2 regions of the Burkholderia sp. BCC1977 genome follow, and region 2 is predicted to be linked to the other one. Evidence: riboswitches for the same ligand, from Rfam matches in the RefSeq annotation. Region 2 holds a riboswitch; the other holds the start of a gene.
The links. Region 2 has a riboswitch for manganese ahead of U5771_RS08015 (TMEM165/GDT1 family protein). Riboswitches for the same ligand answer to the same signal wherever they lie in the genome.
Positions count from the first base shown of each region.

Region 1: it holds a riboswitch for manganese, as region 2 does, so the genes downstream of both, U5771_RS20780 (sodium:calcium antiporter) here and U5771_RS08015 (TMEM165/GDT1 family protein) in region 2, are expected to answer to the same signal.

Region 1 covers NZ_CAJPGQ010000025.1:12,656-16,058, forward strand. Annotated here, with positions in the region: gene U5771_RS20775 (heavy metal sensor histidine kinase) at 1-1,202, shown strand, start outside; yybP-ykoY riboswitch at 1,342-1,517, shown strand; gene U5771_RS20780 (sodium:calcium antiporter) at 1,591-2,601, shown strand; gene U5771_RS20785 (copper-binding protein) at 2,717-3,115, opposite strand; gene U5771_RS20790 (efflux RND transporter permease subunit) at 3,112-3,403, opposite strand, start outside.
Region 2 covers NZ_CAJPGQ010000006.1:177,316-180,718, forward strand. Annotated here, with positions in the region: gene pepN (aminopeptidase N) at 1-551, opposite strand, end outside; gene U5771_RS08010 (DUF4136 domain-containing protein) at 738-1,439, shown strand; gene U5771_RS08015 (TMEM165/GDT1 family protein) at 1,492-2,064, opposite strand; yybP-ykoY riboswitch at 2,143-2,280, opposite strand; gene guaD (guanine deaminase) at 2,372-3,403, opposite strand, start outside.

The sequences.
Region 1 (3,403 bases), on a different contig from region 2:
ATCCGGCCGTCTTCCATGAAGTGCTGCTGTCGCATCCGGGTGTCTATCTCGGCATCTACGACGGCGCGAACCGCCCGCTCGTCGAACACACCGACGAAGCCGGCCACACGCTCGCATCGGCGATCGCGCGACCGCAGCCGGCCGGGGCATCGGCCGCGGCCGCCGGCCCGTTCACCTGCGCGCCGCCCGGCATCGGCACGTCGCGCTGCGTCCGTGCGCACGCCACGCTGCCGTCGGGCGAAACCATCCAGGTCGCGCTGGCGCGCACGGCGGCCGATCGCCAGTCGCTGCTGGAAAGCTATCGCGTCGACATCTGGCTCGCGGCCGCCCTCGGCGCGCTGCTGGTCGGCGCGCTCGGCTACGCGGTCGCGTCCCGCGGCCTGCGTCCGGTCGAAAGCCTCGGCCGGCAGACGTCGCGTATCGAGGCGCACAACCTCAATGCGCGTCTCGATGCGCGCGGCGGCCCGGTCGAGCTGCGCGAGCTCGCCACGTCGGTCAACCGGATGCTCGACCGGCTCGAGCGCGCGTTCGTGCGGCTGTCGCAGTTCTCGTCCGATCTCGCGCATGACATGCGCACGCCGCTCGCGAACGTGATCAGCTCGTCGCAGGTCACGCTGTCGCGTGCCCGCACCACCGAGGAATACGAAGCGCTGATCGATTCGAACATCGAGGAATGCGAACGGCTGCAGCGGATGATCGAGAACATGCTGTTTCTCGCACGCACGGACAATGCGCGGCAGCATCTGAAGACCGCCGAGCTCGACGCCGGCAACGAACTGCGCCGGCTCGCGTCGTATTTCCAGGCGCTGGCCGACGAGGCCGGCGTGCGCCTCGACGTGCGCGGCGAAGCCACGGTCGTCGCGGACGCGACGCTGTTCCGCCGCGCCGTCAGCAATCTCGCGTCGAACGCGCTCGAACACGCGGAAGCCGGATCGACGATCGAGCTGGCCGTCTCGACCCGGCCCGGTTACGCGGTCGTCGAAGTCACGAACCGCGGCGTGGCGATTCCGCCCGAACAGATCGAGCGGATCTTCGAGCGCTTCTACCGGATCGATTCGTCGCGGCACGGCGCGGCGCGCAACGCGGGGCTCGGGCTCGCGATCGTCAAGTCGATCGTCGAACTGCACCGCGGCAAGGTCGAGGTCGTGAGCCGCGACGGACGGACGACCTTCGCGCTCCACTTCCCGGCCCGCGGTTCGTGACACGCGGATGACGCCGCCGCGCGTGCATGCCGATTGCTTCCCGGAATTGCGTGCGCATCCCTCATAAGGTGGCTTGGCCTCCTGAATGAACCCATATGATCGCCCGAGCTTGCCGAAAGCAGCCGGCTCGGCTAGACTGCCCTTCGTCTTTGGGGAGTAGCCTGCTTTCCATCCCCGGAAAGCGAACGCGTCAACACACTCGGCCTGCGGCCGTGGCGCGTTCGGCCGAATCGGTCTGGCGAGACCATCGACGCATCGCGTCGTTCCTGGTCGGACGTCGGCAGATGCGTCATGGTTCGTCCACGTCCGACCACGGAGTCCCCATGTTCCTCCCTGCTTCCCGCTCGCGTTTCGCCCCTGTCCGCACACCTGCCTGCGGAGGTGCCGCATGACGTTGATGCTCGTCGAACTGGCGTTCATGCTGATCGTCATCCTGGTCGCCGCCGAACTCTTCACGAATGCGCTCGAACATCTCGGCGAACGGCTGAAGATTTCCGAAGGCGTGACGGGGTCGCTGTTCGCGGCCGTCGGCACCGCGCTGCCCGAAACGATGGTGCCGCTGCTCGCGCTCGCGGGCGGCACGTCGAACGCGGCGGTGAACGAGGAAATCGGCGTCGGCGCGATTCTCGGCGCGCCGCTGATGCTCGCGACGCTGACGACCTTCCTGATGACGCTCGCCGTGATCCGCTCGCGCGGACTGACCGGCACGATCGCGCCCGAGCGAACCGGCTTCGTGCGCGACCTGAACTACTTCATCGCCGCATTCGCGCTCGCCACCGTCGCGATGTTCGTCCCGCATCACGCGTGGGCGGTCCGCGCGGGGCTCGCCGCGATGCTGGTCGGCATCTACGTGATGTACGTCGTGATGACGTTCCGCGCGTCGACGCAGCTCGTCGATGCCGGGCACGGCACCGAAGCGCCGCACGCGATGTTCCTGTCGCGCGTCGGGTTGCCGACCAACCTGGCGACCATCGCGCTGCAGCTCGCGCTCGGCGTCGCGCTGCTCGTCGGCGGGGCGAAGGGCTTCATTCACGGCGTCGAAGGCGTGTCGCAGCTGCTCGGCATCTCCGCGCTGCTGCTGTCGCTGATCATCGTGCCGATCGCGACGGAATTGCCGGAGAAGGTCAACAGCGTGCTGTGGATCCGCCGCAAGAAGGACACGCTCGCGTTCGGCAACATCACCGGCGCGATGGTGTTCCAGGGCACGCTGCTGCCGGCGATCGGCATCATGCTGACGCCGTGGGAGCCGCGCCCCGAAGTGCTGACCGGCGTGGTCATCACGCTCGCGGCGGCGGTCTGGCTGCGCGTCAATGCCCGCGCACGCGGGCTCGCGATCTGGGCGTTGCTGGCGAACGGGGCCGGGTATGTCGGCTATCTGGTCGTGACGCTGACGCGCTGAATGCGCGGATCGGGCGCGTCGTCCGACCGGCGCACGTGCCCGAACGCGGCCGCGGCAACCGCGCGGCGCCTGGCGACGCGCGAGGCGGGCGGCCACGCCGCCCGCCGTCCCGCCCTTACGACGCCTTCACGAGCTTGACGATCGTCAGCGTGCCGTCGACGTTCTCGACGCGGACCTTCACCTTGTCGCCCGCGTGAACCTCGGCGAGCATGGCCGCGTCCTTCGCCTTGAACGCCATCGTCATCGGCGGCATCCCGACGTTCTCGAGCGCGCCGTGCTTGAGCGTGATCTTGCCGCTCGCGGCATCGACCTTCTTCACTTCGGCATCGGTCAGCGCGGCATTTGACTCGGCCGCGCCGCCCGACGACATCTTCATGCCGGACATCTTCATGCCGGACATCTTCATCCCGGACATGTCCATGCCCGACATGTCGCCCGCGGCAAGCGCGGGTACGGCGAACGCGCCGGTCGCGAGCACGGCGGCGGCAGCGGCAATCAATTGATTCATCTTCATCGGGATTCTCCAGTGGGGGTGGACGGCACGTTCATGCCGTGAGGAACTGCATCGGAATGCCGCTGACGGCTCGCGCTGCGCGCGCGACGGCGCTGCAGCAAAAGCCATGCGGCGGGAATGACGAACATCGACAGCAGCGGCGCGGTGACCATGCCGCCGACCATCGGCGCGGCGATCCGCTGCATCACTTCGGAGCCGGCGCCGTGACCGACCATGATCGGCACGAGGCCGGCCAGCACGACGGCGACCGTCATCGCTTTCGGCCGCACGCGCAGCACCGCGCCTTCG
Region 2 (3,403 bases):
AACGGGTCTTCCCATTTCGCGAAGTGGCGGCCGTCGGGCAGCTCGCCCGAGTCGACGAGGTTGCCGTTCGACAGCAGCACCGGATACGCGGTCCGGTCGGCGCGCAGCGTGACGGTGTACGACGCCATCACGTCGGGGCGGTCGAGGAAGTAGGTGATGCGGCGAAAGCCTTCGGCCTCGCACTGCGTGAAGAAGTTGCCGCTCGACACGTACAGGCCGGACAGCGTCGTGTTCTGGTCCGGTGCGCACGCGCTGTCGAGCGTGAGCTCGAACGCGTCGGGCACGTTTTCGACGGTCAGCCCGTGTTCGTGCGCGCGCACCGCACCGTACGGCGCGCCGTCGAGCCGGGCGGCGACGAATTCGAGGGCTTCGCCCATCAGCTCCAGGTGCGGGGCGGGCGCCGCGTCCGGATTGCGGCGCACGCGCATCGTGTTCCTGACGATCGTGCGGGCCGGCGCGAGATCGAATTCGAGTGCGACGGAATCGATGAGGAAGGCCGGCGGCGTGTAGTCGGCGCGGCGGATCACGGTGGAGGAGGCGTTGTCGGACATGGTCGTCGAGATCGGTGGAATGGGGATCGGGCACGCGGCGCGGGCCGGGCGAACCGGGCCATTGTACAAAGGCTTGCCGCCGCGTGTCGGGCGAACTTTTTACCGGTTCCGGCAGTCCGCGTATTATCGGCATCCCGTACGGTTCGCGCGGTGCGACGAACGGGTGACGGATCGATGAGGATCGACATGAAACGCGAATGGATTCAACGCGGTGCGGGCTGGGCGGCGGGGTTGTGCGTGGCGCTGCTGACGGGCTGCACCAGCTATGTGACGACACAGGTCACGGCCTTCTCCGACTGGAGCGGCAGCGACGCGACACGCACTTACGCCTTCACGCGCACCGATGCGCAGAAGCACAGCATCGAGCAGTCGACCTACGAGCCGATCGTCGCGAGCGAACTGTCCGCGTACGCATTCCGGCAGGTGCCGGCCGCGCAGGCGCGCTATCTGGTCGGGCTGGCCTACGGGGTCGGCAGCGATCTGGTGACGGTGCCGCAACCGGTCTACTACGACCCGTGGTTCATGGGGCCGGGGCCGTACTGGCGGGGCGGCCCGTGGGGCCCGTGGGGGCCCTGGGGGCCGATGCCGGCCGGCTACGTCGCGCAGACCTACCAGGTCTTCGACTACACGCTCGGCATCCGGATCACCGAGCGCGCGACCGGCAAGGAGGTGTATAACGTGACCGCGCGCACCACGGGCGACAACGGTGCGCTGCTGTATGCGATGCCGTTCCTCGCGCGTAGCGCGCTCGCCGATTTCCCGCTGTCGAACGGCGCGATCCGCACGGTGCGGCTGCCGGTCGACAAGCGCGGCGGGCCGGCCGCGCCGGCCGCCAACGAGCGTGCGGTGCCGGCGGCGCCGGCATCGGGGGCGGCGGTCGCGAAGTAACGCGGTATCGACACCGGCGCGGCCGCCCGGCCGCGCCGCTTGCCTGCGTGCGTCAGACCCCGACGCCCAGCAGCGCCATCGCGCCCAGCACGACGAACAGCACGGCCGCGATGCCGTGCACCAGCTTGGTCGGCAGGCGGTGCGCGAAACGGTCGCCCAGCAGGATCGCGGGCACGTTCGCGAGCATCATCCCGAAGGTCGTGCCGGCCACCACGCCGATGTAGTCCTGGAAGCGCGCGGCGAGCGCGACGGTCGCGATCTGCGTCTTGTCGCCCATTTCCGCGAGGAAGAACGCGACGAGCGTCGCGCCGAACACGCCGAGCCGCGTGCGGTTCGCATTGGCTTCGTCCGCATCGAGCTTGTCCGGCACGAGGATCCACAACCCCATGGCGATGAACGAGAACGCGAGCGCCCAGCGCATGATCGACGGCGTGACGAGCACGCCGAGCCATTCGCCGAGCGCACCGGCGAAGCCGTGGTTCACGAGCGTCGCGACCAGTACGCCGAGAATGATCGGCACGGGCTTGCGATAGCGCGCGGCCAGCACGAGGGACAGCAGTTGGGTCTTGTCGCCGATTTCAGCGAGGGCGACGGCGCCGGTGGAGATCAGGAAGGCTTGGGACACGTATGGGGTTCCACGGGCCGGTGTTGTGCGTGCGAGCGACGATCCGCCGCGCGCCGGGCCCTGATGCGGCGCGCAGTGAACCATCGGTCTCGCCAGGCCTTGGTGGCTGCGCCCGCCATGGCCGAACGGCCAAGTCTGTTGACGGACGCCTCCGTCACGATGCGCGCCGGGGGCGCGGGACATCGAGCGGAGCGGCTACTCCCCAATGAGCGGCGAATTCTAGCACGACGCGTGCCGCGCTAGCATTCGGCGGCTCCGGCATGCGCTGCGGCGCGTGCCGGAGCCGGGTGGGGCTCGGGTACGTGCGTTACGCGGCAGCGCGGCGTGCGGCACCGCGCTCGTGTACGAGCCGGCCGGCCGCGTACGTGCGGTATACGGCGCGGTCGTCGCCGAGCAGCGCGAACGCGAACAGCAGTTCCTCGAGCGACTCCGCGCGCTTGGTGCGGCGCGCGAGCAGCGGCGTGGCCTGCGGGTCGAGCACGACGAAGTCGGCTTCGGTGCGCGGCGCGAGCGTGCCGACCGTGTCGGCCAGATCGAGCGCCTGCGCGGCGCCGGCCGTCGCGAGCCAGAACATCCGCGTCGCGGTCAGGTGGTGGCCCGACAGCCGCGCGACCTTGTGCGCCTCGTTCATCGTCTGCAGCATCGAGAACGACGTGCCGCCGCCGACGTCGGTGGCGAGCGTGACGGGCACGTCGTATTCGCCCGCCTTGTCGAAGTCGAACAGCCCGCTGCCGAGGAAGAAGTTCGACGTCGGGCAGTGCGCGACGACGGTGCGCGTCTCGGCCATCCGGCGGCGATCCTCGTCGTCGAGGTGGATGCAGTGGCCGTACACCGCGCGCGGACGCAGCAGCCCGTAGCGATCGTAGATGTCGAGATAGCTGCGGTGGCCGGGGAACAGCTCGGCGACCCATTTCACTTCATCGACGTTTTCGGCGACGTGGCTCTGCACGAACACGTCCGGATGGCGGCGCGCGAGTTCGCTGCACGCCTCGAGCTGCGCCTCGGTGGAGGTCGGCGCGAAGCGCGGCGTGAGCGCATACATCTGGCGGCCTTTGCCGTGCCAGCGGCCGATCAGCTCGGCGCTGTCGTCATAGCCCGATTGCGCGGTGTCGCGCAGGAACTCGGGGCAGTTGCGGTCCATCAGCACCTTGCCCGCGATCATCCGCAGGTCGCGCGCGTCGCTCGCCGCGAACAGCGCGTCGGCCGACTGCTTGTGCACGGTGCAGTAGACGAGCGCGCTCGTCGTGCCGCAGGCGAGCAGTTCGTCGACGAAGAAGTCGGCGACCTCGCGCGCATGTTCCGGATCGCCGAACTGGCGCTCGGTCGGAAACGTGTACTT